Regions from separate parts of the Lysinibacillus sp. A4 genome, predicted to be linked through region 2. Evidence: riboswitches for the same ligand, from Rfam matches in the RefSeq annotation. Region 2 holds a riboswitch; each other region holds the start of a gene.

Region 1 (10,194 bases), on a different contig from region 2:
GGGATAGGAGCCTTAGTGTTATCTGGCTCTATTGGCTATTATCTAGCGAACTATTTAATGAAGCCACTACACGAATTGCGTGCATCCATGAAAACCGTGATGGATCAAGGATTTAAGGAGCCTATACAGCTAACCTATACATCACATGACGAAATTGGTGATTTACTGAAGATGTACAATGCCATGATGAATGAGCTGCAAATCTCATTTACCCAGCAGCAGCAATTTGTCGCCGATGCTTCTCATGAGCTGCGTACGCCGATTCAAGCAATTGAAGGGCATCTTTCTCTTTTAAAAAGATGGGGCAAACATGATCCTGCCATATTAGAGGAATCTATTAATACCTCCTTAACAGAAATTGCTCGTATGCGCAAAATGATTGAGGAATTATTAGAACTTGCACGGCGTGAGGAAAAAGATGAAACAAGTGAGGCCAATGCATTAGTGGTCATCGAAGCAGTGATGGATGAGGTAAAGCTTGTTCATCCACAAGCGCGAATATCGCTGTCGAAACATGGTGAAATTGGTCCGTTATTTATCACCGAAAATGCACTAAGTCAAATCGTTCGTAATATAATAGAGAATGCCATTCGTTATTGTGAAAAAATTCCTGAGATACAAATTTCTATTTCTGTTGCTGGAAATTATGCATGTTTAGAAATTGCTGATAATGGTATAGGAATAGCACAAGACAATATTCCGTTTATCTTTGATCGTTTTTATCGAGTGGATGAAGCAAGAAATCGCCAAATTGGGGGCACAGGCTTAGGACTTAGTATTTCGAAGATGTTACTTGAAAAATACAATGCCACAGTAGAAGTCAAGAGTGAGGTTAATATTGGAACCGTTTTCTTGCTGAAAATCCCGCTAAAATATTAAGAAAAATACACGCTTTATTTCATTATTCTATCCTTTGCGAAAAAAATTGCTTAATTTGCTAAAAAGAGTTGTATTTTTTGTGAAGAGTAGTAAGATTGAGATGGAAAAAACGTTCTTTAAAATATGGAAAAGTAGTGTGAAACATTCTTTTAAAGAACGGCTAAATATTATATAATTAATTGCAATTTAATTAATGGAACTGCCGAAAGGCAAAATTTGGAGGTCATTTTTCATGTCGAACAACGTTACAACTGTAAGTTCTCCATGGTCAGCTTTCTCTGGTCCTAACCTAGGATATGTGATGGAGCAATACGACTTATTCTTACAGTCTCCTGAAGAAGTAGAACCGGAGTTAGTTTCTTTATTCCAACAATTTGGTGCACCAGTAGTAGTAGAAGGTGAAGTAGCTGTAGCTAGTCATACAGCAGCGGCTCCTGCTGGCGATTACAAAAAAGTGTTAGCCGCTGTAAAACTAGCAGATACAATTCGTTCACGCGGTCATTTAGCGGCAGATATCTATCCTCTGAAAAACCGTGAACTACAAACAGCTCAAATTGAAGAAAGCGCGTTCAACTTAAGCGCTGCAGATTTAGCTGAAATTCCTGCAGCAATCTTCTTCAAAGATGTGCCAGCAAACGTGAAAAATGGTAAGGATGCAATCGACTATTTAAAAGCTATTTATACAGACAAAGTAGCATTTGAATATGGTCACGTAGTAGCTACTGAAGAACGTGATTGGATTCAAGCGCAAATTGAATCAGGCTCATTCAAACAAGCATTATCTGCGGATGAGAAGAAAGCCTTATTAGATCGTTTAACTCGCGTTGAAAATTTTGAGAAATTTATTCATAAAACATTTGTAGGACAAAAGCGTTTCTCTGGTGAGGGCTTAGATACGCAAATCGTACTATTTGATGAAATCATTAAAACAGCAGAAGCAAAAAATGTGGAAAACGTACGTATTGGTATGGCACACCGTGGTCGCTTAAACGTTTTAACACACATTTTAAATAAACCTTATGACATGATGTTCTCTGATTTTGCACATGTTTCCAATGATTTATTTATGCCAGAGCATGGCCGCCTTGAAATTACAAAAGGTTGGACAGGTGATGTGAAATACCACATGGGTGCTTCTTTCAACCGTGAATCCGGTATGAATGTGAAATTGGCTTACAACCCATCTCACTTAGAAGTGGGCAATCCAGTAGTACTTGGGGCTACTCGTGCCACACAAGATGATACATCTAAACCAGGGCAACCTATTTTTGACCGTACAAAGGGCTTAGGCATTCTTGTACACGGTGATGCTGCATTCCCAGGTCAAGGGATTGTAACAGAAGTGTTAAACTTCGCTAAAACAGAAGGCTTTACAACAGGTGGAACAATCCATATTATCGCAAACAATATGATTGGATTCACAACAGAACATTATGATTCTCGTTCTTCTGTGTATTCTTCTGACCCTGCAAAAGGCTATGAAGTACCAGTAATCCATGTCAATGCAGATAGCCCAGAGGCAGTAGTGCAAGTCGGACGTTTTGCGGCAAACTACCGTCAAACATTTGGCAAAGACATTATTGTGGACTTAGTAGGTTACCGTCGCCATGGTCATAATGAAACAGATGACCCAACAGTGACAAACCCAGAAACATACAAATTAGTGTCTAAACATGAAACAGTTCGTGCATTATATGGTGCACAATTAGTGGCAGAAGGTCTTGTAACTGCTGATGATGTAGCAGCACTAGATACAGCTATCTATGCAGAAATGCAAGCAGCCTATGACCACGTCAAAGAAATGGCTGAAAAAGATGACCATCATCATTTAGAAATGCCAGAAGAATTAAAAGTAGAGTTCCCACAAATTGATACAGCAGTAGGTGCGGAACGTTTAGAAAAAATCAATGAAGAGCTTTTAGTGTTTGAAGAAAACTTCGAACCACAGAAAAAGCTTGGTAAAATCTTAGAAAAACGCCGTGATGCGTATGCGTCTGCAAAAGTTGACTGGGGTCATGCTGAAACATTAGCATATGCAACGATTATTCAAGATGGCACACCAGTACGCTTTACAGGTCAAGATGCACAACGTGGTACATTCTCTCAACGTCACTTAGTACTGCATGATAAAAACAACGGCAATGTCTTCACACCACTACACCATATTTCTGGTGCGAACGCATCCTTTACAGTACACAATTCCCCGCTGACTGAAGCTGGGGTGGTAGGCTTTGAGTATGGTTACAACCTAGAAAATAGCCATGTACTAACAGTATGGGAAGCACAATTCGGTGACTTTGCCAATATGGCACAAGTGATGTTTGATAACTTTATTTCAGGGGCACGCTCAAAATGGGGCCAAAAATCTGGTCTAGTAATCCTTTTACCTCATGGTTATGAAGGTCAAGGTCCAGAGCACTCTTCAAGCCGTATGGAACGCTATTTACAAATGTCAGCTGAAAATAACTGGTTTGTAGCGAACTGTTCAAATGCAGGAAACTACTACCACTTATTACGCCGTCAAGCAGCATTATTAGGTACAGAAGGGGTACGTCCACTTGTAGTCGTATCACCAAAATCATTATTACGTCACCCACTAGCAGCGGCGAATGCTGAGCAATTAGCAAATGGTTCATTCCAAGAAGTGATTGAACAACCAGGCTTAGGGGCTAAACCAGAAGCTGTAGAGCGTATCGTTTTAGGTACAGGTAAAGTGATGATCGACTTAGCAGAGCGCGTGAAAGATGGCGAAGGCTTCGATCACCTACACATTATTCGTGTAGAACAACTTTACCCATTCCCAAAAGAGCAAGTAGCTGGTATCATTGCTAAGTATCCTAATGCAAAAGAGATAGTTTGGGTACAAGAAGAACCTAAAAACCAAGGCTCATGGAATTATGCATTAGAAACATTATATGAACTTTCAGAAGGTAAAAAACTTCGCTATGTAGGCCGTCCTGCAATGAGCTCAACTTCTGAAGGGGATGCAGATTCTCATAAAGCAGCACAAGCAGCTCTTATTGAAGAAGCGGTTGCTGAGCCAGTAAAGGTTAAATAATATATATCAATTTTTGAAACCGGGCTACTTGCCCTTAAGCAGTAGCCCTTCTATGTGCGTCATGCACGTTAATCAAAGGAGGAAATGAAAGTGGCTGAAATTAAAGTCCCTGAATTAGCAGAATCGATTACAGAAGGTAGTATCGCACAGTGGGTAAAAAAAGTGGGCGATCGCGTTGAAAAAGGTGAATTCATCGTTGAACTTGAAACAGATAAAGTAAACGCTGAGATCATTTCTGAAGAAGCAGGTGTATTAACACAAATTTTAGCTGAAGAAGGCGATACTGTACTAGTTGGTCAAGTTATCGCAGTAGTAGAAGCAGGCGAAGGCGCAGCAGCAGCTCCAGCAGCGGCAGTACCAACTGAGGCAGCACCTGCACCAGCAGCGCCACAAGCAGCACCTGCACCAGTTGCAGCAGCTCCAGTAGTAGAAGAAACTTCTGGTGAGCGTGTAGTTGCATCTCCAGCAGCACGTCGTCTTGCACGTGAAAAAGGTATTGACCTTGCAGCGGTATCTCCAGTAGATCCACAAGGACGTGTACGTGTACAAGATGTAGCAGCTCATGGTACAGCACCAGCTGTAGCACCAGCAGCAGCACCTACATCCGTAGCAACTTCAGGTGGCCCAGTAGTATTCACACCAGCAGCTAATTCTGACCGTGTAACAATTGAAAAAATGAGCCGTCGTCGCCAAACAATTGCAAAACGTTTATTAGAAGTTAAACAATCAACAGCAATGTTAACAACATTCAACGAAATTGACATGACAAACATCATGGCACTTCGTAAACGTAAACAAGAAGAGTTTGTAAAAGCAAACGACATCAAACTTGGTTTCATGTCATTCTTCACTAAAGCTGTTGTTGCAGCATTGAAAAAATATCCATACGTAAACGCTCAAATCTCTGGCGATGAAATTCATTTAAATAACTTCTTTGATATCGGTATTGCTGTATCAACTGAAGAAGGTTTAGTCGTACCAGTTGTACGCGATGCAAATAGCAAAAACTTTGCAGAAATCGAAAAAGATATTGCTAACTTAGCGACAAAAGCTCGTGATAAAAAATTAGGCTTAAATGATATGGCTGGTGGATCATTCACAATCACAAATGGTGGTGTATTCGGTTCATTAATGTCAACACCAATTATGAACGGTACGCAAGCTGGTATTTTAGGTATGCACTCAATTGTAAACCGTCCAGTTGCAGTAAATGGTGAAGTTCAAATCCGTCCAATGATGTATGTAGCACTTTCATACGATCACCGTATCATCGATGGTAAAGATTCTGTAGGATTCTTAAAAACAGTTAAAGAATTAATCGAAAATCCTGAAGATTTATTATTAAATTCATAATGCCATTAAACCCTGCGAACAATGTTCAGCAGGGTTTTTTGTATGACGAAAGGTATTGATCGATTCTATGCTTGAAAGAGTACGAATGTTACATCGTTTAGAGGAGCAAAGAAAGAAAAAAACGCAACTTTTCTCACATATAGAACATACGCTATAATAAATATTTGTTGTAATTTTCAGAAATATCAATAAAAGTTTAATGATTTAAAGTGGAAGCAGAACGCACAATATCCTAATATTGTCATTAGTCAGAAAAATGTTAAAATCGTCTTGACGAACATATTAGTTTTATAGTAGTATCTAAATATCAATTAAATAAACAAACCTCACGAATTGTTACCAGTGAGGTAGAGGCGCGGTATTTATTAGTTCATTGTTGAGTAAAAGCAAGCGAAGACGCAATGAAGAAGGAAATATCGCCGAAGTATAAAAGGAGCTCGTACTTTTATACTGGGTCTGCAGTGAATAAGTGCAGGACTGTCCTAGTAAATGGATTTCCAGATTTACTAGGTTGTGCTATCTCGGAAACATGGAAATTATAGTGAGGATTTGGGCAACTGTCATAAAAGGTAAGACCTAAGTTCAATATACTTAGGTCTTTTTTAGTACAGTTGTCTTATTTTTTTACAGAAAAGGGGAGTTTTTCATGAAAAGAAAATGGTTGTTAGTAATGATCTCTATCATGACGGCAATTGTGCTAGCTGCATGTGGCACAAGTGACAAAAAAGAGGGCGGTTCAAGTGATGCTGGAACTGACAAAGAAGAAGGCGGCGGTGAATTCCGAATTGGAATGGAGGCTGGCTACCCACCGTTCAACTGGACACAGCAAGACGATGCAAATGGCGCAGTGAAAATTGCGGATAATGCAGAGTACGCAGGTGGCTATGATGTACAAATGGCAAAGAAAATCGCTGAAGGTCTAGGCAAAGAGTTAGTCATTGTTAAAATGGAGTGGGACGGTTTAGTTCCAGCGCTACAATCAAACAAAATTGATGCAATTATTGCAGGTATGTCACCAACAGAAGAACGCAAGAAAACAATTGATTTTACAGAAAACTATTATACTTCTGATTTTGTTATGGTTATTAAAAAAGGTAGCAAATATGAAGGCGCAAAATCGATTCAAGACTTCTCAGGTGCTAAAATTACATCACAATTAAATACATCAAACTACACAGTTATCGATCAAATTAAAGGCGTAGAAAAGCAAACAGCAATGGAGAGCTTCCCAGCAATGCGTGTGGCGTTAGAAGCAGGTAAAATTGATGGCTATGTAGCTGAACGTCCAGAGGGCATTTCCGCTGCTGCTGCCAACGATAAATTCACCTATGTAGCATTTGAAGAAGGCTTTGATACAGACCTATCAAATACTTCAATTGCTGTAGGCTTACGTAAAGATGACGCAAATCGTGAAAAAATCAATGAAATCCTAAAAGGCATTTCAGAAGATGATCGTCAAGCGATTATGGAAGAAGCTATTTCTCAACAACCCGCAGCACAATAATGACAGGGCACGGACTAGCAATTAGTCCGTGCATGATCATTTCATCATTATCAAAATGAGAACCTCTCTACATAATGATAATGTCCTAGCGTGACAAATCATAGAATGGTAGAAAGAGCTAGGACACAAAAGAAATAAGCGAGCAAGATGACATTGTTAGGAGGAACATCATGAGTCTTGAATGGATACTTTCAATTATTGAAAACAACTGGCAAATGTTTTTACGAGGTGCGTATTATACGTTACTGATTTCAAGTATTAGTACAATTATTGGTGCATTTATCGGATTTTTCATCGGAATTATGCATACGATTCCAGTTCGTAAAAAAGGTGTGAAATTTTATAGCTTACAGCTCATTAATTTTATACTAACATGCTATGTTGAATTTTTCCGTGGTACACCAATGATTGTACAAGCTATGGTTGTCTACTACGGATTAGATATCGCATTCGGTATCGATATGCACTTTATTACTGCAGGTATTTTAGTCGTTTCCCTCAATACAGGGGCCTATATGGCAGAAATTGTTCGTGGCGGTATTGTATCCATTGATAATGGTCAATACGAGGCAGCATCAGCAATTGGCATGAACCACTTCCAAATTATGCTTCATGTTGTCTTACCACAAGTAGCGCGTAATGTTTTACCAGCGACAGGTAACCAATTAATCATGAATATTAAAGATACAGCCGTATTAAATGTCATTGGAGTAACGGAATTATTCTTCCAAACAAAATCAATTTCGGGTAACAACTTCCGTTATTTCGAATCATTCTTCGTTGCATGTGTTCTTTATTTCATCATGACATTTACCGCATCTCGCATCCTTCTGTATGTTGAAAAACGTCTAGATGGTCCTGATGCCTATCAAAAAGAACAAAAAGAAGCCGTATAGGGGGACGCACAAATGGCAGTCATTAAAATCGAGCATTTAAGTAAATCATTTGGACGTAACCAAGTGTTAAAAGATGTAAATTTCCAAGTGGAAAAAGGAGAGGTAGTTTGTTTAATCGGCTCCTCTGGATCTGGTAAATCCACATTGCTTCGTTGCATAAATTTATTAGAAACGCCAAGTGGCGGTCAAATTATTTATAAGGGGGAAGACATCCTAGATGAAAAGCACAATATTCAAGAATATCGCACACATTTAGGCATGGTGTTCCAGCAGTTCAATTTATTTAACAACCACAATGTCATAAGTAATTGCACAGTGGGCCAAATCAAAGTGTTAAAACGTTCGAAAAAAGAAGCAGAAGAAACGGCGCTTAAATACTTGAAAATCGTTGGCATGGATCAATATGTGAATGCCAAGCCACGTCAACTCTCAGGTGGACAAAAGCAGCGTGTGGCCATCGCTCGGGCCTTATCTATGAATCCTGATGTAATGCTATTCGATGAGCCAACATCTGCATTAGACCCAGAAATGGTGGGTGAGGTGTTAAAGGTAATGCGTCAGCTAGCAAACGAGGGCAATACGATGCTCATTGTGACACATGAGATGGAATTTGCCAAAGAAGTAGCAGATCGTGTTGTCTTTATGGATAAAGGTGTAATTGTGGAAGAAGGCCCTCCAGCACAAGTATTAGTCAATCCACAACATGAACGTACGAAGGAATTTTTAAAGCGTACATTAAAATAAGCACAAAAAAGTGAGTCCAACCTGTTGGACTCACTTATTTTCTAGAATTCCATTCTGCATAAAGTACAAAGCAGATTGCGAATGCTACAGCAATAATAAAAAACCATTGCGGTACACCACCAAAACTCATCATAACACCTCAAATATTCATTTTTTTTGGATAGAATAGGTATAGTATTTCTTTTTTCTCCACAAAAGACCAAAAATATTATAAAATAAGCAATAGACATTAGCTTTTGCTAGTAAAGAGAGGTAGAGAGAATATGTTACATTTAAAATGGAAAGATGCGCCAACATTACGAACGGTTACATGCAAACATACAAATGCATCGAAATACTTAGTATCAAACGTATTAACAGTAGGGAAAGAATATGAAGTGAAAAATGAAACAGAAGAGTTCCTATTTATCATCGACAACACAGGTAATGTCGGTGGCTATTATAAAGATTATTTTGAATAAAAACAAACAGGGTGGTTCAGAGCATTTGCTGAGCCACCCATTTTTTTGTTAATCTCGCTGATAGCTGCTAGCACCCGCCACATCCTGTAGCTGTTGTTTCTCTTGTTCAGTTGCGGTATGCAGGGCAAAAACATCTTTAATTGCTGTTTGTAGCTCTTGCTGTGTTTCTTTAAACTTCGAAACTTGCTGTTCAAACGTGGGACTTGAGAAGCGATCATGAGCCCTTGATAATCGCTCCTCTAAACGTGCATAATGATGATCCATATGCATCGACAGCATCATCGCCAGGTGGTTTTTCCAGAGCGGAATCAAGGTAACGATAGAAAACTCAATTTTTTCAGCTAATGTTTGATTGGCCTGCTGAATCATACGTATTTGAGGAGCTGTTTGTAGAGCGACTTGCTGTGATACCTGTAAATCATAAATACGTTGATCCAGTCTTTCGATTTGAGCAGCAAAGTCATTTAATTGCTGAATCGCAAGTGGCTGTTTGGTAGCTTGGACACTCGTTATTTGTGCAGGTAGCTCTACCTCAATGGCTTGCTGCTTTTTCATTTGTCCTGCGGCAATCGCCGTTGCCAATTCCTCAAAAAATCCTCGATTATGGGCATAAAGCGCCTCTAAGTTTTCAACATCTTTTATCAGCTGAAGCTGTGCACGTTCCAGCTGAACGCCAATGCGTTCCACCTGTATACTAATACGTTCAAATTCTGTGAGTGTTTGCTTCACATTAGGCTCGGTTTTGCCAAAGATTTTTTTGAAAAAGGTTTGCTTTTTTGGTTCCAAAGCAGTCGGATCTACTCGATCTAACGTCTGCATTAAAGAATCCAGCATTTGACCAATTTTAGTGACATCCTTTTGCTTTACTTGAGCAAGCATGCGGTCAGCAAATTGAGACAGAGCTCGCTGTGAATCTTGCCCAAGGGACAGCAATGATTCAAAATCAGTCAAATCGATTTGACTGGCATACAGTAATGCGCGACTTTGTGCAAGAGGCGATAGCGTTTCATAAGTCGCCATCGCCTCGTTTTGCGGAGTTGTTTCTAAATAGGATTGGACTAGTGGAGAAAGCCCTGGTATGGTATTTAGTTGAAATGCGTGTTCGTTTGCTGTCATTTATCATCGCCTCGCCAGTCCAATTGTTCTCTACGTCTAAGATTGGAACGATTTGCGAATTCAATCTCCATTTGCAGATGATCGATATCATTTGCAAGTGCATCCTTTAAATCAATTTGAATTGTGTCATTCAAATCAGTTAGGGTTTCTCGTGTTTTGGATAAAGTTAATTGAATTTCCTTA
Region 2 (10,194 bases):
TGGTGCGGACCATGTAAAATGATTGGGCCAGTTCTTGAAGAAATGGACGCAGCAGGTAGTGCGGCTAAAATTGTAAAAGTTGACGTTGACAATAACCAAGGTACTGCAGCTCAGTATCAAATTATGTCAATCCCATCTTTACTATTATTTAAAGATGGAGAATTAGTTGACAAAACAGTAGGCTTCCAACCAAAAGAAGCTTTAGAAGCATTTATCGCAAAACATGCGTAATGAATGAAGTTCACAAAGCCGAGCCATCAATGGATGTGTTCGGCTTTTTTTCGTTATATAATAAAGAAAATAACTAACATGATTCTAATGAGGGGAATTTTTACTTAGGGGGGCAGGTAGGTAATGAACGATTTAATAAAGCGAAAACTGGATATTTTACCAGATCAACCTGGCTGCTATTTGATGAAGGATCGACAAGGGACTATCATTTATGTCGGTAAAGCAAAAGTTCTAAAAAACCGTGTACGCTCTTATTTTACGGGAACACATGAAGGGAAAACGCAAAGGCTTGTAGGTGAAATAGAAGATTTTGAGTATATTGTAACGTCATCAAATATTGAAGCACTTATTTTAGAGCTGAATCTCATCAAATTACATGATCCAAAATATAATGTCATGTTAACGGATGATAAGACCTATCCATATTTAAAAATTACGAATGAAAAACATCCTCGTCTGATTACGACACGGAAGGTAAAAAAGGATAAGGCAAAATATTTTGGTCCTTATCCGAATGCCTATGCAGCAAGTGAAACGAAAAAGCTATTGGATCGATTGTATCCGCTGCGCAAATGTGTACAATTACCTTCCAAGGTTTGCTTGTACTATCACATGGGTCAATGCTTAGCACCTTGTGTGAAGGAAATTGATGGTCAGGTTTATCAAGAAATGATTGAGGATATGACGAAGTTTCTAAATGGTGGTGTGGAGGCAGTCAAAAAAGAGCTTGAAGTTAAAATGCTAGCAGCTGCAGAAAACCTAGAATTTGAGCGAGCGAAGGAATTCCGAGACCAAATTGCCCATATTGATACGGTTATGCAGAAACAAAAAATAGTTTCAAGTGATACAACAAATCGAGATGTATTTGGCTATGCTGTTGAAAAAGGATGGATGTGTGTTCAGGTTTTCTTTGTGCGCCAAGGAAAGCTGATTGAGCGAGATGTCTCAATTTTCCCGATCTATCAAGATGCAGAGGAAGAATTTTTAACATTTGTTGGGCGCTTTTATGAAAAGCCAGAGCATATTAAGCCAAAAGAAATTTTTATTCCACAAGCCATTGATGCAGCTATCTTAACAGAATTATTAGAAATTAAAGTGCTCACACCGAAAAGAGGTCAAAAGAAGGAATTGGTTGAATTAGCTACCAAAAATGCTGAGATTGCTGTGGCAGCTAAATTCCAGCTAATAGAGCGCCAGGAAGAACGTACGATTGGTGCTTGTGAGGCACTTGGCGAAGCAATGGGTATTAGTACTCCTTTACGAATTGAAGCTTTTGATAATAGTCATATGCATGGAACGGATGCAGTGTCTGCTATGGTTGTTTTCATTGATGGGAAGCCTGCGAAAAAGGAGTACCGAAAATATAAAACGCGTACAGCAGCCAAGCATGATGATTACGGTGCAATGCAGGAGGTTATACGTCGTCGCTATATCCGTGTTTTAAAGGAAGGACTACCATTACCAGATTTAGTCTTAATTGATGGTGGTAAGGGACAAATGGAAGTAGCCCGTGAAGTACTAGAAGATGAGCTTGGTCTTGTTATACCGATTGCTGGTTTAGCCAAGGATGATAAGCATAATACATCTCAGCTCTTGTTCGGTGATCCACCAGAAGTGATTAGCTTAAAACGTACAAGTGATGGCTTTTATTTATTACAACGAATTCAAGACGAAGTCCATCGCTTTGCTATTACCTTCTTGCGTCAACAGCATGAGAAGCATACCATTCAATCTGTATTAGATCATATTGAAGGGGTAGGACCAAAACGAAAGCAACAGCTTCTTAAACATTTCGGTTCAGTCAAAAAAATTCGAGAGGCGAGCGAGCTAGCATTACAGGAGGCTGGGATGTCCGCTAATTTAGCAAGCCAAATTTTTAGCTATTTTCAGCAACAATCATTGTCAAAGGAATAGGCATGTGCTATGGTTATAAATAACATTGTTTTCAATGTTATGGAGAGCCAACTGCGTGACTAGTTTGTTTACGCTAAGGCTTAATGAATTGAATACATTCACTTTAAAGTGATGATAGAGGTGCAAGATTCAAGAGTAACACAATGGAGGATGGACAAGTCCAGAGATATTGTGTGAAAGGGGAGCTTGCCGAAGTACAGTATTGTTGTTCCATTGCTGTACTGGTTTTGCATTTAAGAAATGTAAGACTGTCGATTCTAAACGTTTCGGAGAGCTATCACACATGCGCAAGTTACGATTATTGTACATGTTATAGGCAGCTTTCACGTTATGTGGAGGCTGCCTTTTAGTTTTCTAGAAACGGTTTTACCCCCCATAATTTGGTGAAATACATGAACTGGAAGGGAGAACGAAAGAAATGGCTAAAGTCGTGATGAAGTTTGGAGGAGCTGCATTAGCTTCTACTGAACAAATCCAAGAGGCTGCTAGGAAAGCGATTGCTGAAAAGGACAAAGGATTGGATGTAGTAGTGGTCGTTGCAGCAATGGGACACACTGCGAAAGAGATGAAAATGATGGTACACCAACTAACTGACGATGTGTCGAAAAGAGAATTAGATGCAGTTTTGTCAACTGGCTCTCAATTATCTAGTGCTTTATTTGCCATTGCCTTGCAGGAAGCAGGCTATGAGGCTGTGTCTCTAACTGGATGGCAAGCTGGTATACATACGGATGGTATGTATCGACATGCTCGTATCGACTATATAGATATTAGTCGTATGGAAGAACATTTTGCACAGGGACAAATTGTGGTTATTGCTGGAGAACAAGGGATTGACGAAGTGCACAATATCACCACGCTTGGAAAAGGTGGAGCTGAAACAGCTGCTGTTGCACTTGCCATAGCGTTGGAAGCGGAGAGAGTAGATATGTATACAAATGTGGATGGTGTTTATACAGCAGATCCACGATATGTTCCCAATGCCCAAAAGCTTCAAGAAATTTCATATGATGAAATGTTGGAATTATCGAATTTAGGGTCTCATATCATACATCCTCGTGCGGTGGAGTTAGCGAAGAAATTTCAAATGCCTGTTATTATACGTTCAAGTTTAATAGAATCAGTAGGCACTTTATTGAAGGAGGAAGTGGAAATGGAAAAAAATTTAGTCGTTCGTGGTGTTGCATTTGAATCAGATATTATTCGTTTAACAGTAGGGTATGATGCTTTTTCCAATGCTTCATTAGCAGATATATTTACGGTTCTTGCAGAGAACCGTATTAATGTAGATATTATTGTCCAAGCCATTATTGATGGGTTGAAGCCAACTGTATCGTTTTCCATTTTAAAAGAGGAATTTGCGGAAGCATTACGTGTTTTAGAGGATAGTAAATTATCACTTGGATTTAGTTTTGCTGACTTCGAAATTGGACTAGCAAAAGTTTCTATTATTGGTTCAGGCATGGCTTCCAATCCAGGCGTTGCTGCTCGTATGTTTGATCGGTTACGTCGTGAAAATATCCCTGTAAAAATGGTTAGTACTTCTGAAATAAAAGTGTCCGTTGTTGTACCACAGGATGATATGATCCAAGCAGCTAATGCTCTCCATGATGAGTTTAATTTAGAGCAAGCACTTTACATATAATAATAGAAGAAACAGCATTTTATGTAATTGACCGAAATAAAAGGAAGAAAAAAGAAGGATTGTCATCCCATTCTTTAATGGGAAACAATCCTTTTTAATTATTCTGAGGGAATGGTATTCATAATACGTTCTTTAACGTCCCATTTGACTGTAAACATGACGTATTGTTGCTTTTCCCGTTTTTCATTATAGCATTCTGTTAGGTAGCCTTTAGCTAGTTGAATTTGCTCTGCTATAAATCCAGCTTCAAGTTTAAAGCTGCGCTGCTTTATTTGCAGAATTTCAGGGTCATTTGTCAACTGGAAAATACGTCCATCTTTTGATTCCTTTATGAGTTCTAATGTACCCCAGCAGGCATCTGCGAAAAATGCGATAAGTTCATCTTGACTTTTACATGGGAACTTGCGAGCAAGCTCTTTACCTGCCCAATAAAGGACGTCATCTTCATGTTTACCAAGTATAGAAGATAGAATATGATCACGAATGATCTCATAGCCAAATGATGAGATTGTAGGAGATGGAGTGTTTAACATTGTTATCCTTCTTTCTTAGAATTTTCTTAAAATTTAACGGTAATAAAGTAATGATAGATTTTTCGAGAAAAAACGACGCATCATGTACTAGATTAGTTCTTTAATAAGCTCTATGAAAAACTCCGAGTTGCCTTGACGCTCGTAGCTCTTGAGAGTACAATAAACATGTCATAATATTGTACCATGATGAAATACACAGTCAATGAAGTATCATTTACAAAATGATGACTTCTTTTGTTGTGCTATTTTAAGTACTAAGGGGGGTAACAGTCTTGTCGAAAGATCGAGAGTTTTTATGGCGTCGCTTACATTCTCTACTTGGGATCATTCCAGTAGGTCTGTTTTTAACGATGCACCTGTTCATTAACTTTACAGCAACAGGCGGGGCAGAAAGTTACAACGATGCTACCGCAGTAATGGAAAAGATTCCATTCCTTATCCTAGTTGAATGGATTGTCATCTATATTCCATTAATGTTCCACGCATTCTATGGTGTCTACATTGCATTCACTGCTACACCAAACACTGGACGTTTCAGCACGTACCGTAACTGGATGTTCTCTTTACAACGTTTTACTGGTGTATTCTTAGTGATATTCATTGCATGGCATATTTTCCAAACTCGTATTCAAAAAGCACTTGGCACACACGTTGATTACGACATGATGGCGAATATTGTTGCTAATCCATTCATGCTTGGATTCTACATTGTTGGTATTTTATCAGCAACTTTCCACTTATCTAACGGTTTATGGGCATTCCTAGTAAGCTGGGGTATTACACAATCTCCTCAGTCTCAAAAGATCGCTACTTACGTAACAAACATTCTTTTCGTAATTCTAAGTGTAGTTGGTGTGGCTGCTATTTTAGCTTTCGTATAATTCAATAGAAGCTACGATAGAGCACATGCAATCATTGCAATTTTTTAAGAGGAGTGAGAAATAATCATGGCGAAAAGCAAAATAATTGTTGTCGGCGGTGGTCTTGCCGGTCTGATGGCAACGATTAAAGCAGCTGAAGTTGGTACTGAAGTTGATTTATTCTCATTAGTTCCTGTAAAACGCTCACACTCTGTTTGTGCGCAAGGCGGAATTAATGGTGCGGTAAATACTAAAGGTGAAGGGGATTCTCCATGGATCCACTTTGATGATACAGTATATGGTGGGGACTTCCTAGCGAACCAACCACCAGTAAAAGGTATGTGTGATGCAGCACCTGGCATTATCCACTTAATGGACCGTATGGGTGTTATGTTCAACCGTACACCAGAAGGGCTTTTAGATTTCCGTCGTTTTGGTGGTACTTTAATGCACCGTACAGCTTTCTCTGGTGCAACAACTGGTCAACAATTACTATATGCGCTAGATGAGCAAGTTCGTTCTCATGAAGTAGCTGGTTTAGTAAATAAATATGAACACTGGGAATTCCTTGGTGTTATTATCGATGAAGACGGCGTTTGTCGTGGTATCGTAGCGCAAGATATGCGTACAGAAGAAATTAAATCATTCCGTGCAGACGCTGTTATTATGGCGACTGGTGGCCCTGGTATTATCTTCGGTAAAACAACAAACTCTGTTATTAACACAGGTTCTGCTGCTTCTATCGTTTATCAACAAGGTGCTTCATATGCGAATGGTGAATTCATTCAAATTCACCCAACAGCGATTCCTGGAGATGACAAAAACCGTCTAATGTCAGAATCAGCTCGTGGTGAAGGTGGTCGTATTTGGACTTATAAAGACGGTAAACCTTGGTACTTCCTAGAAGAAAAATACCCAGCTTATGGTAACTTAGTACCACGTGATATTGCAACACGTGAAATTTTCGACGTTTGTGTAAACCAAAAACTTGGTATCAATGGCGAAAACATGGTATACCTAGATCTTTCACATAAAGATCCACATGAATTGGATGTTAAACTTGGTGGTATCATCGAAATCTACGAAAAATTCGTAGGGGATGACCCACGTAAATTACCAATGAAAATTTTCCCAGCTGTCCACTATTCAATGGGTGGATTATGGGTTGACTACAATCAAATGACTGAAATTCCTGGTCTATTTGCAGCAGGTGAATGTGATTACTCTCAACATGGTGCAAACCGTCTTGGTGCAAACTCATTATTATCTGCTATCTACGGTGGTATGGTTGCAGGACCAAACGCAGTAGACTATGTAAAACACCTTAAAAAGCATGCAGAAGATCTTCCACAAGAGATTTACGATGCTCGTGTAAAAGAGGAACAAGCGAAATGGGATGCTATCATGAAAATGGAAGGCACAGAAAACGCTTACTTACTGCATAAAGAGCTTGGTGAAATGATGACTGCTACAATGACTGTAGTACGTTACAATGATCAGCTTGAAGATACATTGAAAAAACTTGATGAGCTTACTGAGCGCTGGAGCAACATCAACATCAATGATACGCAAAAATGGAGCAATCAAGGCGCGCACTTTACACGTCAGCTTAAAAATATGTTAGTGCTTGCAAAAGTAATGACAAAAGGTGCACTATTACGTAATGAATCTCGTGGTGCACACTATAAACCTGATTTCCCTAACCGTGATGACGAGAACTTCTTAAAAACAACAATGGCGAAGTTTGACCCAGCTACTGGTAATCCAATCATCACGTACCAAGAAGTCGACGTTTCATTAATCCCACCACGTAAACGCGACTACTCTGCGAAAGGAGACTAAAAGTTATGCAAATCGCAGCAAATACTGGAAGAATGGTCAAAGTGGAAATCTTACGTCAAGATACACAAGGCGGCAATAGCTACTGGCAAAAATTCCAAGTGCCTTACCGTCATGGTATGAACGTAATTTCAATTTTAATGGAAATTCAAAAAAATCCTGTTACTGAAGATGGTGTAAACACATCACCAGTATCATGGGATATGAACTGTTTAGAAGAAGTTTGTGGTGCATGTTCAATGGTGATCAATGGCCGTCCGCGTCAATCATGTTCTACACTAGTAGACCAATTGACAGAGCCGATTAAATTGGAGCCAATGAAAACATTCCCTGTTATTCGTGACCTACAAGTTGACCGTGAACGTATGTTCAACGCGCTTAAAAAAGTTAAAGCATGGGTACCAATCGATGGTACGTATGATTTAGGTGAAGGTCCACGTATGCCAGAAGGTAAACGTCAATGGGCTTATGAACTATCTAAATGTATGACTTGTGGTGTATGTATGGAAGCATGTCCAAACGTGTCTGAAAAGGCTTCATTCATCGGACCAGCTCCATTATCACAAGTACGTCTTTTCAACACTCACCCAACTGGTGCTATGATTAAAGATGAACGTTTAAATGCGATTATGGGTGACGGTGGCCTTGCAAACTGTGGTAACTCTCAAAACTGTGTTGCTGCATGTCCAAAAGGTATTCCTTTAACAACATCCATCGCTTCATTAAACCGTGCAACTACAGTGCAAATGTTCCGTAACTTCTTCGGTTCTGACCACTACGTAGACTAATATACGGACAAGCTGAACTCCCTTACACGAAGTGTAAGGGAGTTTTTTAAAGTTATAGAAATGAAATTTATCAAGTGTTATTTACGTTTTTTCTATGATAATATAGTATTTTCTTTTATAATGAATATGTATTCATTTTGTTTGCCGTTGATTGATAAAAGACGGGCAATTACATGACAGGGGATGGTATATCATGAAGGCAAATTATATCGATAATTTTCAAGAGTGGGAAAAGGGTTTTTCATTTTTTAGTGAGGTACGAGTGCGATTTTCAGAAACAGACATGTATGGTCATATGAACAATACGATTAGCTTTACATATTTTGAGCAGGCAAGAATTGATTACTTCCGACATTTAGGAATTTTAATGCCCTCAGTTGGAGAAGAGAATGTGAAATCTATACCCATTGTAGCCGATTTACAATGTGATTATGTAAGGCAGGTTTTCTTTGATGATGTACTACGAATCTATACAAAAATCGCGCAAGTTGGGAATTCGTCGCTGGACATTCACTATCTAGCAAAAAATCAAAAGGACGAAATCTGTTTCACTGGTCGTGGCACAATTGTGCAAATGGATCCTCGTACAGGTAAAAGTGTGCCGATTTCAGAGGAAGAAAAAACAAAATTCATTCAGTTGGCCATTCTGCCTCACTAGTTCAATATATAAGTATATGTAAATTAAGTGAAATAGTAGGTTTTACTTTTTACGTAAAATTTATGAATGTAACAATGTAATTTTCGAAATTTTTAAGGAAACATGGAATAATCATGCAAATAGCCGTCACCGCTTCCTGCCCCTTAACATAAGTTACAATACGTGCGGGGGAGGAGGGTGTAACTGAATGAATGGCTCTCATCATCGTTCTCTTTTAACAAACCGAGAACGTGAAATATTTGCGCTTTTATTAGCTGAAAAAACAACGAGAGATATTGCAGAGCAGCTTGGTATTAGTGAAAAAACAGTGCGAAATCACATTTCCAATACAATTCAAAAGCTAGGTGTAACGAATCGATCTCAGGCGTTAATTGAGCTGTTACGCTTGGAAGAATTTAAATTAGACTAATGGACACTTGCTATTTCGTGAAAAAAACGACAAAATAGAACTATTCAACGTATTATTAGGAGTGAAATAGTTATATGTCGGATGAAGTAACAAAGCACTCACCTGAAACCGTTGCAACGGTTGAAAAGGAATTACGCTATATAGCGGCCATCGTGAAGCAAAAGGGAAGAGAAATTGTTTCCGATTATGCGATTACGCCGCCACAATTTGTTGCATTACAGTGGTTAGAAGAGCTTGGTGATATTACAATTGGCGAATTATCAAACCGTTTATATTTAGCTTTTAGCACGACAACAGATTTAGTGGACCGAATGGAGAAAAATGAATTAGTCAAGCGTGTGCGTGATGAAAATGATCGCCGTGTCGTTGTCGTTCATCTTCTCGAAAAGGGCGAACGTATCATTCAAGAAGTAATTGAAAAAAGACAGCAATATTTGCAAGAGATGCTTGTTGGTTTTAATGAACAAGAAGTCGCGCAATTATCAAGCTATTTAGAAAAACTACATGTACACATGAAACAGGATTGAGGCGGAAAGTATGAATGCCCCGATAGGCGTTATTGACTCAGGAGTAGGCGGTTTAACCGTAGCAAAAGAAATCATGAAGCGATTGCCAAACGAAACGATTTATTATATTGGCGATACAGCAAGGTGTCCGTATGGTCCAAGAAGTCGTCAGGAAGTACGGAATTTTACTTGGCAAATGGCAAAAGCACTCGAAAAAATGAATGTTAAGATGCTCGTTATAGCTTGTAATACAGCGACTGCAGTAGCACTCGAAAGTTTACAAAGAAATATGCCTTTTCCAGTACTAGGTGTTATCAATGCTGGCGCACGTGCAGCTGTAAAAAAAACGAAGCGACATGAAGTCGTTGTGCTTGCAACAGAAGGAACAATTAAAAGTGGGGCGTATGAAGAAGCCTTATTGTCACTCAATACGTCAACACATATTATTCCACTAGCTTGTCCCACATTCGTACCACTTGTAGAAAGTGGCGAATATAAAGGTGACTTTGCAAATAATTTAATAGCAGAAGGCTTAAAGCCGTTGAAAAATCGACAATTTGATACGGTTATTTTAGGGTGTACACATTATCCTATTTTACAAAAACAAATTGAAGCTGTTGTCGGAGAAGATGTGAATGTTTTATCTTCTGCGGAGGAAACAGCAAAGGATGTACAGGAAATGTTAGCGTATAATGGCACTTTAGCAAATGCAAATGCGGTGCCTGCTCATAGATTTTTTGCAACTGGTTCTGTCCCAATTTTCCGTTCGATTGCTGAGAATTGGTTAGAGCAAGGTACTCTCGACATAAAA
Region 3 (10,194 bases), on a different contig from region 2:
CCATTTCCTTTGGTCTTGGTTTACTTATTGCAGGGCTTGCTAGCTCCTCTGTAGGGACTTTAGCAGGTGATGTTGTCATGCAGGGCTTCATTCAAAGAAAAATACCTCTTTATTTACGTAGAGCGATTACCATGGTGCCACCACTTGCAATCATTGCCTCTGGTGTGAATGCTACCTATGCTCTCGTTCTTAGTCAGGTTGTTTTATCATTTGGTATTGCCTTTGCACTTGTCCCTCTGGTTATGTTTACAAGTAAACGAGACATCATGGGAAGCTTAGTTAATCACCGTATTACAACTGTTTTAGGTTGGTTTGTCGTAGTCATTGTTGTTACGTTAAATATTTACTTACTGTGGGAAACAATTTTTGGATAACAAAAAGCCAGGTACTCTATAGTAATGAGCACCTGGTATCTTTTTGATTAAACGTCCACCTTTTCGATATTTCTAATGGCTAAATAAGCAATACCAAGACCCACGATTGCTAAAGTAATTGGAATAATAATAATATCGTTTAAAGTAAAGTTACCTGAATTTGATGAAGTTACAGACACAATTATAATAGATGAAATGATAGTTGTCGGTATAGAGTATTTTCTCATCCCGAAATACAATGGGATTAAAGCTATACCTGAGGCAGCAATCGCATTCATCAATACAGAAGGTATTTGCTGGATAATTAAAGAACTTGATAGTACATCAGGAATTAATTCATATCGATCGCTTATGATACAAAAAATGGTTGTAATAAGAGCATTGGAGATAATGATCATACTGAAAGTAAATAGCATGACAATAGCAAGCTTTGCGACCATTAATTTCTTTCTACTTATAGGATACATAAAGGCTAATGTAATGGTTTTAAATTTATATTCTCCGATGATTAACTTAGCTATTAACGTAGAAGCAAAAATCATAAAAACTGCTCTTACAAATGAATCAATAACACTGAATGCAACCTCATAATTTTCAAGCCCTGGGTCTCCTTCAACTTTAGAAATAAATAAAATCATAAACAAGAAACCAAGAATAACAAAATTAGCGATAATGGCTCCTTTAACATATGAACCTAAATGAAATTTTTTCATTTCTAAACGCATTAAATTAAGCATGGACAACACCTCCATTGATTAGCTTTAAGAAATAATCCTCTAATGAACTTGTTTTTTTACTAATCTCTTCAATCTCAACGTTATGTTCAATTAATGCTCTAGATAGGCTTTTTTGGGATACAGTTGAGTCGTATATACGTATCGTTTTATCATCCATTAGCTTAAAATTAGTAATGTTCAATTCGCTTTCAATAATAAACGCTGCCTTTTTCCCATCACTTACAATCACTTCGGTATAATTGACCTGATCACGATTAATAGTATCCATTGCTACCTCCGTGATGAGCCTTCCATTCTTAATAACACCTATTGTATCGACCAATTGTTCTATTTCAGCCAGAATATGACTAGAGATAATAATGGTTATACCGTACTCTTTACAAAGCATCTTGAAAAGCTCTCTTAACTCCTTTATCCCTACTGGGTCTAATCCATTAATTGGTTCGTCTAATATAAGTAACTCTGGCTTTGTAATAATGGCCCTTGCGATACCTAATCTCTGCTTCATTCCCAGAGAAAAATCTTTAACCTGCTTATTCTCTGTATTCGATAACTTTACTAAATTAAGAACATGTGCAATTTCTTTCTTATCATAATAACCCATGTATTCACAATGTAATTCCAGGGTCTCACTAGCCGTTAATTTTTCATAAAAAATAGGATATTCAATAATTGTCCCCATTCTTTTTAGTATTTCATAGGATTTATCCGTCAATTTCGTCCCCAAAATTTCTACATCCCCACTTGTAGGCTTCGTAAGATTAGTTAGCATCTTCATAACAGTCGTTTTACCCGCACCATTTGGACCTAAAAATCCATAAATTTCTCCCTTCTTAACGTTCATATTGACAGCAGAAACAACTTCCTTTCCATCGTACACTTTCGTAAGCTGATTTGTTTTTACAATGTATGTCATGTAATTCTCTCCCTCAATTGTGACTAGCTTCATTATAAAAAATGAAACTCTCTATTTTATTACTGCATTCTTACATATTTCTTAAGTAAAAAAGCCTGCAAAGCATTAAAGCTCTACAAGCATAATCGATTTAATACATCATTCGCTTTAACGAAATCGTAAAAATAGTTCTTTCATAGGGAATACTCGATAAACGGATGGAGCCATTCATTATTTCTACTAGTCTCTTTGTAATCGTTAGTCCCAAACCGCTACCTTGGAAAGATTTATTTCGAGAATCCTCAAGCGTATACATTCTTTCAAAAACGCGATCGATATGATATTCATCAATGCCCCTGCCACAATCCCACACATCAATATCAATATTGACTTCGTCATTTCTTATGGTAATTCCAATTACATTGCCATCTGCTCCATATGCAATAGCATTAGACAGTAGATTGTTTAACACTCTATTTAATGCTTCTTCATTACCAAGTGCATATATGGAGCTTTCTGGGATATCAATTTTAATATCTAATCCCAGTGAAGTAACCAAATCGTAAAAAGACAAAACATTTTTTCGGCATATTTCACTGACATTGATTTTAGTGATTGGATAATCTGTGTCCCCAGCCTCTAATTTTGCCAAGTCAAAAAATGTATGAATAATTTTTAATACTTCTAATGTTTTAGCATGTACACCCTTAAGTAAACGTTGCTGTTCCTCGTCACTAATCCCATTTTGAAGTTGAAGCATTTCAATATAGCCAAGTACAACGGTTAAAGGCGTTTTAAGATCATGTGAAATATTGGCCAACATCTTTTTCATGGAATTTTCCATTTTACGATGCGTAGCCTGAATTTTTTGATGTTGATCTAGCAAAGTATTCAGTGTAATAAGTAACTGTTGAATTTCTGAATTTGTAGTTGTTACTAGAATCTTTTCATACGTCTGTTCATTCACAATTACGTGTAGTTTTCGATGAATATATTGGATAGCACGTTCTTGCTCCTTCTTGATTTTCCATTGAAAAATAAGAATGCCGATTAGCAATACAATGATTAATAATAATAGAAATATCATATAGTTTTACCCTTCAAATTTATAGCCGATTCCCCATAGGGTTTTAATATATTGAGGATGTGACGGATCATCTTCTATTTTTTCACGTAGTCTTCTGATATGTACATTTATAATATTTTCATCTCCGTAATAGGCATCTTTCCATATCGTCTGATAAATTTGCTCTTTGGTAAAAACTCTGTGGCGATTTGTCACAAACAATTTTAAAATGGAAAATTCCTTTGATGTCAGCTTTATCTCTTGTCCGCTCTTTGTTATTGAAAAATTAACGATATCTATCTTTAAATTATCAATTTCTAGGACTTCTTGCTTTTGTTCAGCTTGACTAGAGTATTTCGTAGCTCTTCTGATAACAGCCTTTACACGTGCTGAAAATTCCAGCATAGAAAAGGGTTTAGCAATATAATCATCTGCCCCTAATCCTAAGCCCAATGCTTTATCAACATCACTGTCTTTTGCAGACATAATAATGATAGGAAGTGCTGCCTGCTCTCTAATAATCTTTAATACTTCCAATCCATTTAATTTAGGAATCATAATATCTAAGATGACTAAGTCAAAGGTTTTTTGCAAACAATTTTGTAATGCCTCTTCGCCATTAGTCACTGTTGTGACATGGAAACCTTCCATCGTTAAGTAATTAGAAACCATTTCACGAATGGCTTCATCGTCTTCTACAAGTAAAATATGCTTTTGCACTATGATGCACCTCTCCTATCAAAACCCAATTTCCATATGTATATTACATTACCATATTTATGATGTTTGATTAGTGATTTGTTTATGAGTGTTGAAAAAAGAGCTGCTCCATAAACCATCACTCTTTGGTTTATAGAACAGCTCTATTATCTAATCTTCAACTTTTAAATCACAATCTTTAAGTGGAAGCATTTTTGTTTTGTGCTTTATTTTATAGCCAAACCATAATGCTAAAAATAATGGAATCCCAATATACGAAACAAGGATACCGTACCAATCAATCTTATCGCCTGTAAAGGCTGTGTAATTTTGTCCAATGACTACAATCATACAAACTGTAAAAGCAAATAATGGTCCAAACGGAAATAATTTGGCTTTATAAGGTAATAACTTTGGATCTAAGCCCTGTGCATCAAACGCTCGGCGGAAACGATAATGACTAAACGCAATACCTAGCCATGCAATAAACCCAGACATTCCAGAAGCATTTAATAACCAGATATAAACCACTCCATCGCCAAAGAAGGATGCCAAAAATGCTAAACAGCCTACAGCTAATGTTGCCATAAGTGCATAAATCGGAATACCTCTACGACTTAGCTTTGCAAAAAATTTAGGTGCATGTCCATCCATAGCTAATTGCCATAACATACGAGAAGATGCATATAGTCCTGAATTTCCTGCTGAAAGCATAGCCGTTAAAATAATGGCATTCATTAATGAAGCAGCAAAGGCGATACCTAGGCGGTCAAACACTAGTGTAAACGGTGATACTGCGATATCTTCTGATAATAAACGTTCGTCTGTAAATGGAATTAACATCCCAATTGCACCAATCGCTAAAATATAAAACAAAAGAATACGCCAAAATACAGATTTAACAGCCTTCGGAATATTTTTACCAGGATCATCTGTTTCACCAGCTGTAATTCCTAGTAATTCTGTCCCTTGGAATGAAAATCCTGCAGCTAGGAAAATACCAAATGTAGCAAGGAAGCCACCATGGAATGGCCCATCACTAACAAAGAAATTAGTGAAACCTACAGGAGCCTGCCCACCTAAAATACCAAAAATCATTAGTAAGCTAATGATAATAAAAACAATAACCGTTGCTACTTTAATCATGGCAAACCAATATTCACTTTCACCATAACTTTTTACGGATAGTAAATTAAACGTCAGTACAACAGCAATAAATAATACTGTCCAAAGTGCTGATGAACTATCTGGGAACCAATATTTCATAATTAATGACACAGCAGCAATTTCGGCAGCAATGGTGATTGCCCAGTTATACCAATAGTTCCAGCCTAATGCAAAGCCCAAAGCAGGATCTACAAATTTCGTTGCATACGTACTAAATGAACCTGATGATGGCATATAGGCAGCCATTTCCCCTAAACTTGTCATTAAAAAATACACCATAATACCAATTAAAGCATAGGCAAGCAATGCTCCTCCAGGTCCTGCCTGAGCAATTGCTCCTCCACTGGCTAAAAATAGCCCCGTACCAATTGTACCGCCTAAAGAAATCATTGTAATATGACGGCTTTTTAATTCTTTTTTCAGCTTCGGTGCTTTATGTCCGAGCTGATTTACTTTTATTTCACTCACGATATAGCTTCCTTCCTATTTATGAGGCAAAAAAATGCCATCACATATACACTGTGATGGCTACATTAATCCTCAGTTTTTCCTACATGATAGCTCAACACGTTGTGCAAACGTGACAGTTCTGTTCCTTTCGGAGACAGCCCCAGCATGAGGTTTTCAAGTCCCCTCACACTTCGGCAATATTTCCTTTCAACTAATTTCATCAATGCTTGTCATTTCAATTAGCATACTTATAAATATCGCGACCTCTACCTCAATACAAACATGAGGCATATAATTATTAAATTTATGATGTTTATTATACTAACATAAGACCATAGACATTTCAATACAACCATAAATGTTCTGTATTTTATGAATCTTCTACTATTTTTAATAGTGTGATAAAGTGTTATAGTAGTTCAATTAGAATGATTATTATTAGGGGGGATTTTATTTTGACTACAAATGATCATTCCACTAGTTTTCCAAGTAAAAAAATTAGCTGGAAAGGAACAACCTTACTTTTAGTCTTTGGAGTTATCTTTATAGCCTCTACATTACGAATGCCACTAACTGTTGTTGGCCCAATTATATCCTTTATCCGTGAAGATCTTGGAATATCTAATGTATTGGCAGGCTTTCTAACAACGATACCATTGCTGGCTTTTGCTGTTATATCTCCATTTGCACCAGTTGTAGCACGCAAACTAGGGCTTGAGCTAACATTATTTTTATCAACTTTTCTCTTGGCCTTAGGAATTGTCCTACGTTCACTTGGTACTACAGAATTACTTCTATTGGGTACTGTGTTAATTGGCGTAGCCATTTCTTTTGGAAATGTACTAATTCCAGGATTATTGAAATTGAAATTTCCCTATCATGTGGGTTTATTAATGGCCTTTTTCACCATGTCCATGAATTTTACTGCAGGCCTTGGTGCTGGTATTAGCTATCCGATAGCTAATTCATGGTTAGGCTGGCAAGGTGCACTTTCCATTGCACTCATACTCGTTCTCATTACAATCTTAATTTGGATACCTCAACTAAAGTCAAATAAACCGGAACCAGTTACTACATCTAAAAAGACCAGTACACCTTTATGGAAATCACCTGTTACTTGGGCTGTCACAGGGGCAATGGGTTTACAATCTTTATTATTCTACACAACAGCAGCTTGGATACCTGAGATCTATATTGCTCAAGGTTTAGCCCCTGATAAAGCTGGCTGGATGTTTTCAATCATGCAATTCTCACAAGTACCAATGGCCTTAGCAGTGCCTATTATTGCCGGTAAAATGACTTCTCAACGCCCACTTGTATTGATGTTTACATCCTTCTATTTAGTAGGCTTTGTTGGGGTTGTCATGGAATGGACAAGTCTTGGGGTACTGTGGATGGTTCTTCTAGGGTTAGCAGGTGGTTCTTCATTTGCCCTAGCAATGATGTTCTTCACTCTCCGTACTCGTACTGCATTTGAAGCAGCAGATTTATCAGGCTTTGCACAATCTTTGGGTTATTTATTTGCCGCAATTGGTCCTATTCTTTTTGGCTACTTGCATGATTTATTTGGCGGCTGGAATATTGCGGGATGGCTCTTTGTCGTTGTAGCAATGTTACTCTTCTTTTGCTCAATGAGAGCCTCTAAGGATGAATATGTGCATTAAAATTAAATAAAGCAGGTGGATTAGATTCCTCCATCTGCTCTATTTCTATATAGTGTTTACACATTACTTAATTGTCGGGTTGCTGGAGTAATGTTAGCAATTCAGCAAGGCATTCTGATGCTTCATTATTACGAGCTGTTATAGTAGAAAAAATAGGAACAGCCTCTTGTAAAAGCCTATAACTATAATAGTAATAGCCTACAAAAGCTTGCTCCTCATAGCCCTTTGGCGTTTCTTTCTCCCACTCCTGTTCATCATTATCCTCATTTTCTATCCACAAATAGTTGACGTCTAATAGCTCCTGCATATTTTTAACAGTATTGACTGGCTCGAGATAATCCTTGGTAATAGCATGTGCCACAGCTAAATATAACTGTACCTCTTGTAATGAGACAACCTCTAATTTTTTACTAGTAAGCTTTTTTAGCAGGACAAGCAAAACCCATGGTGTCACCTGCCACAGTGTACCTTGATGTTCAATTAATTCAGCTAGTTGTGTGTATTGCTCCTGTTCTATCAGCTTAGGAATGGCTGTACCTCTACCATAAGGTGTCGTCAATTGTCTCCATGGGATATTGGGAATTTGCTGATTTAACATAGTAAGCGCCCTCTCTCATCAAAAGTATTGAAAGTAAACAATTCCTTTACACTAATAGCATGGTTTTTGATAAAAATAATTTGGTGTATGATAAATATTTACATAGGGTTTATGGAATATATGCGTTGTGGCAGGGGAAAGTGGTGGGATTAACCATGTCCAGTTGCCTGTCACTTCTCTTCCTGTTGATTTTTCTGCCTCCTCAAACAATTTAAACTGCTGAGCTGCTGTATGATGATCAACAATGCTCACACCATCTTCTTTAAATGAGTGAAGAACAGCAATATTAAGTTCTACTAAAGCACGATCACGCCAAAGAGACGCATGTTTGGTTGTATCAAGATTAAAAATGTCTGCAATGGCAGGTAACATATTATAACGATCATGATCTGCTAAATTTCGTGCACCAATCTCTGTTCCCATATACCAGCCGTTAAATGGAGCTGCTTGAAAATCAATTCCAGCCATTTGAAAACGCATACTCGAAATAATGGGTACAGCATACCACTTCATTCCTAATTTCTCCACATCGATTGACTCTGGATGGCGGATTGAGACCTCTACTATATTTTCTTCAGGAATTACAAACATTTGAGGAGCACGATTATCCACCTGTATAACGAGTGGTAGTACATCAAAATCAGTTCCTTTACCTCTCCATCCTAACGACTCACACACTTTTGTAAATTTAATGGACTGTGAATCTCCAATAATGCCTGCATCTGTTTCATAGCCTGCATAACGAATTAGTTGATGATTCCAAATCCGTACTCTATCTGAAGCAAACACTGTTATAGTTGGACGAATTTTCCCATGATTTGTCGCATAATCAATATGTTCTAGTAATTTTTGAAAAATAGCCTTTTCATCTAAAACATCACGTGCATCTACCACATGCAGTGACTGCCAAAACAGACGTCCAATACACTTATTGCTATTTCGCCATGCCACCCGTGCACCAAAAACTAGCTCCTCTGTTGTTGGATGATATTCACCTGCATCCTTAACTGCCTGTAATCTATTCTTTAACCAAAGTTCTGATTCATTTTGTTCTGTCTGATATAGATTTAAAAATTGCTGTATCTCCTGTATATTCATATCGATTCCTCCACTTATCCTCATATTAGAGGAACAAAACAACAAGCACCATGAAAATAGTAATCGAAAAAACATACATATTTTATATATGAAATAGTTTGTTCAAATTTACTCTATAGACTCTTTTTCGTAAGAGAATGTAAGGGAGAAAGATTTTAATTATTATAAAAAGGCTACAGTAGTCATGTAGCCTTTTTCAGGGGATTGCAGAACAAAGAAATCAATAGAATTTTTATAAATGATGGAAAGACTAATCGCTCTGAGCTACTTACTTGCTGCTAGTACTTCGCTTTCGCATAGAGCAGAACCAGTTTCACTAATTCTCTGGGCAGGATTGCGCCTGTATCGCTATACTAGAGAAGTCAAGCGCCTTCACAAAAATGTTGACCATGAAGTGTACGTGGTAAGTAAAGCGGTTTATTGGAAGCCCATAGAAAGATGCTAGGGGAATGAAATTTAGTCCTTCACCTTGCCAATAGGTCTTTTTCTGCTATTGCATTATCTTTTATCGATTAACAAAAAGGAGAATAGAAAAAAGCATGTAACACACATCTGTGCTACATGCTTGATGACCCGTACGGGATTCGAACCCGTGTTACCGCCGTGAAAGGGCGGTGTCTTAACCACTTGACCAACGGGCCGTGGCTCCGAAGGCAGGACTCGAACCTGCGACAACCTGATTAACAGTCAGGTGCTACTACCAACTGAGCTACTTCGGAATAATGATGGGCCTAAATGGACTCGAACCATCGACCTCACGCTTATCAGGCGTGCGCTCTAACCAGCTGAGCTATAGGCCCATTTTGGAGCGGGTGATGAGAATCGAACTCACGACATCAGCTTGGAAGGCTGAGGTTTTACCATTAAACTACACCCGCAATAATGGTGGGTCAGGACGGAATCGAACCGCCGACACTTAGAGCTTCAATCTAATGCTCTACCAACTGAGCTACTGACCCGAAAAATGGAGGAGGTAGAGGGATTCGAACCCCCGCGCGGTGTTACCCGCCTGTCGGTTTTCAAGACCGATCCCTTCAGCCAGACTTGGGTATACCTCCAAAAATATTACAATGGTGGAGCCTAGCGGGATCGAACCGCTGACCTCCTGCGTGCAAGGCAGGCGCTCTCCCAGCTGAGCTAAGGCCCCATTTAACATGAAAGATGGTCGGAATGACAGGATTCGAACCTACGACCCCTTGGTCCCAAACCAAGTGCTCTACCAAGCTGAGCTACATTCCGTAAACATGATTTTATTGGCGCGCCCGACAGGAGTCGAACCCATAACCTTCTGATCCGTAGTCAGACGCTCTATCCAATTGAGCTACGGGCGCATGTTAATTAAAAAATGATGAGCCATGAAGGACTCGAACCTTCGACCCTCTGATTAAAAGTCAGATGCTCTACCAACTGAGCTAATGGCTCGTGAAATTAAAAATGGCTGGGGTA

What was found. A riboswitch is a leader RNA that binds a small molecule or an ion and turns the genes downstream of it on or off. The one in region 2 is predicted to bind lysine.
Positions count from the first base shown of each region.
Region 1: another riboswitch for lysine. It lies ahead of NY607_RS18860 (transporter substrate-binding domain-containing protein); the one in region 2 lies ahead of NY607_RS07355 (aspartate kinase).
Region 3: another riboswitch for lysine. It lies ahead of NY607_RS23335 (amino acid permease); the one in region 2 lies ahead of NY607_RS07355 (aspartate kinase).

Region 1 is NZ_JANWTB010000010.1:112,627-122,820, reverse strand. It holds gene NY607_RS18875 (HAMP domain-containing sensor histidine kinase) at 1-879, shown strand, start outside; gene NY607_RS18870 (2-oxoglutarate dehydrogenase E1 component) at 1,112-3,937, shown strand; gene odhB (2-oxoglutarate dehydrogenase complex dihydrolipoyllysine-residue succinyltransferase) at 4,028-5,290, shown strand; lysine riboswitch at 5,631-5,817, shown strand; gene NY607_RS18860 (transporter substrate-binding domain-containing protein) at 5,937-6,794, shown strand; gene NY607_RS18855 (amino acid ABC transporter permease) at 6,965-7,690, shown strand; gene NY607_RS18850 (amino acid ABC transporter ATP-binding protein) at 7,703-8,434, shown strand; gene NY607_RS18845 (DUF6501 family protein) at 8,698-8,895, shown strand; gene NY607_RS18840 (toxic anion resistance protein) at 8,944-10,011, opposite strand; gene NY607_RS18835 (5-bromo-4-chloroindolyl phosphate hydrolysis family protein) at 10,008-10,194, opposite strand, start outside.
Region 2 is NZ_JANWTB010000003.1:377,815-388,008, reverse strand. It holds gene trxA (thioredoxin) at 1-231, shown strand, start outside; gene uvrC (excinuclease ABC subunit UvrC) at 355-2,145, shown strand; lysine riboswitch at 2,253-2,430, shown strand; gene NY607_RS07355 (aspartate kinase) at 2,564-3,790, shown strand; gene NY607_RS07350 (YslB family protein) at 3,889-4,323, opposite strand; gene NY607_RS07345 (succinate dehydrogenase cytochrome b558 subunit) at 4,596-5,204, shown strand; gene sdhA (succinate dehydrogenase flavoprotein subunit) at 5,271-7,025, shown strand; gene sdhB (succinate dehydrogenase iron-sulfur subunit) at 7,031-7,810, shown strand; gene NY607_RS07330 (acyl-CoA thioesterase) at 8,004-8,468, shown strand; gene NY607_RS07325 (helix-turn-helix domain-containing protein) at 8,656-8,877, shown strand; gene NY607_RS07320 (MarR family winged helix-turn-helix transcriptional regulator) at 8,952-9,404, shown strand; gene racE (glutamate racemase) at 9,415-10,194, shown strand, end outside.
Region 3 is NZ_JANWTB010000019.1:926-11,119, reverse strand. It holds gene NY607_RS23360 (Nramp family divalent metal transporter) at 1-374, shown strand, start outside; gene NY607_RS23355 (ABC transporter permease) at 422-1,111, opposite strand; gene NY607_RS23350 (ABC transporter ATP-binding protein) at 1,104-2,027, opposite strand; gene NY607_RS23345 (sensor histidine kinase) at 2,158-3,093, opposite strand; gene NY607_RS23340 (response regulator transcription factor) at 3,100-3,792, opposite strand; gene NY607_RS23335 (amino acid permease) at 3,943-5,406, opposite strand; lysine riboswitch at 5,489-5,665, opposite strand; gene NY607_RS23330 (CynX/NimT family MFS transporter) at 5,844-7,052, shown strand; gene NY607_RS23325 (hypothetical protein) at 7,120-7,650, opposite strand; gene NY607_RS23320 (nitric oxide synthase oxygenase) at 7,702-8,748, opposite strand; tRNA gene NY607_RS23315 (tRNA-Glu) at 9,318-9,389, opposite strand; tRNA gene NY607_RS23310 (tRNA-Asn) at 9,391-9,467, opposite strand; tRNA gene NY607_RS23305 (tRNA-Ile) at 9,475-9,548, opposite strand; tRNA gene NY607_RS23300 (tRNA-Gly) at 9,553-9,626, opposite strand; tRNA gene NY607_RS23295 (tRNA-Phe) at 9,632-9,707, opposite strand; tRNA gene NY607_RS23290 (tRNA-Ser) at 9,714-9,806, opposite strand; tRNA gene NY607_RS23285 (tRNA-Ala) at 9,820-9,895, opposite strand; tRNA gene NY607_RS23280 (tRNA-Pro) at 9,911-9,987, opposite strand; tRNA gene NY607_RS23275 (tRNA-Arg) at 10,003-10,079, opposite strand; tRNA gene NY607_RS23270 (tRNA-Lys) at 10,098-10,170, opposite strand; tRNA gene NY607_RS23265 (tRNA-Gln) at 10,184-10,194, opposite strand, start outside.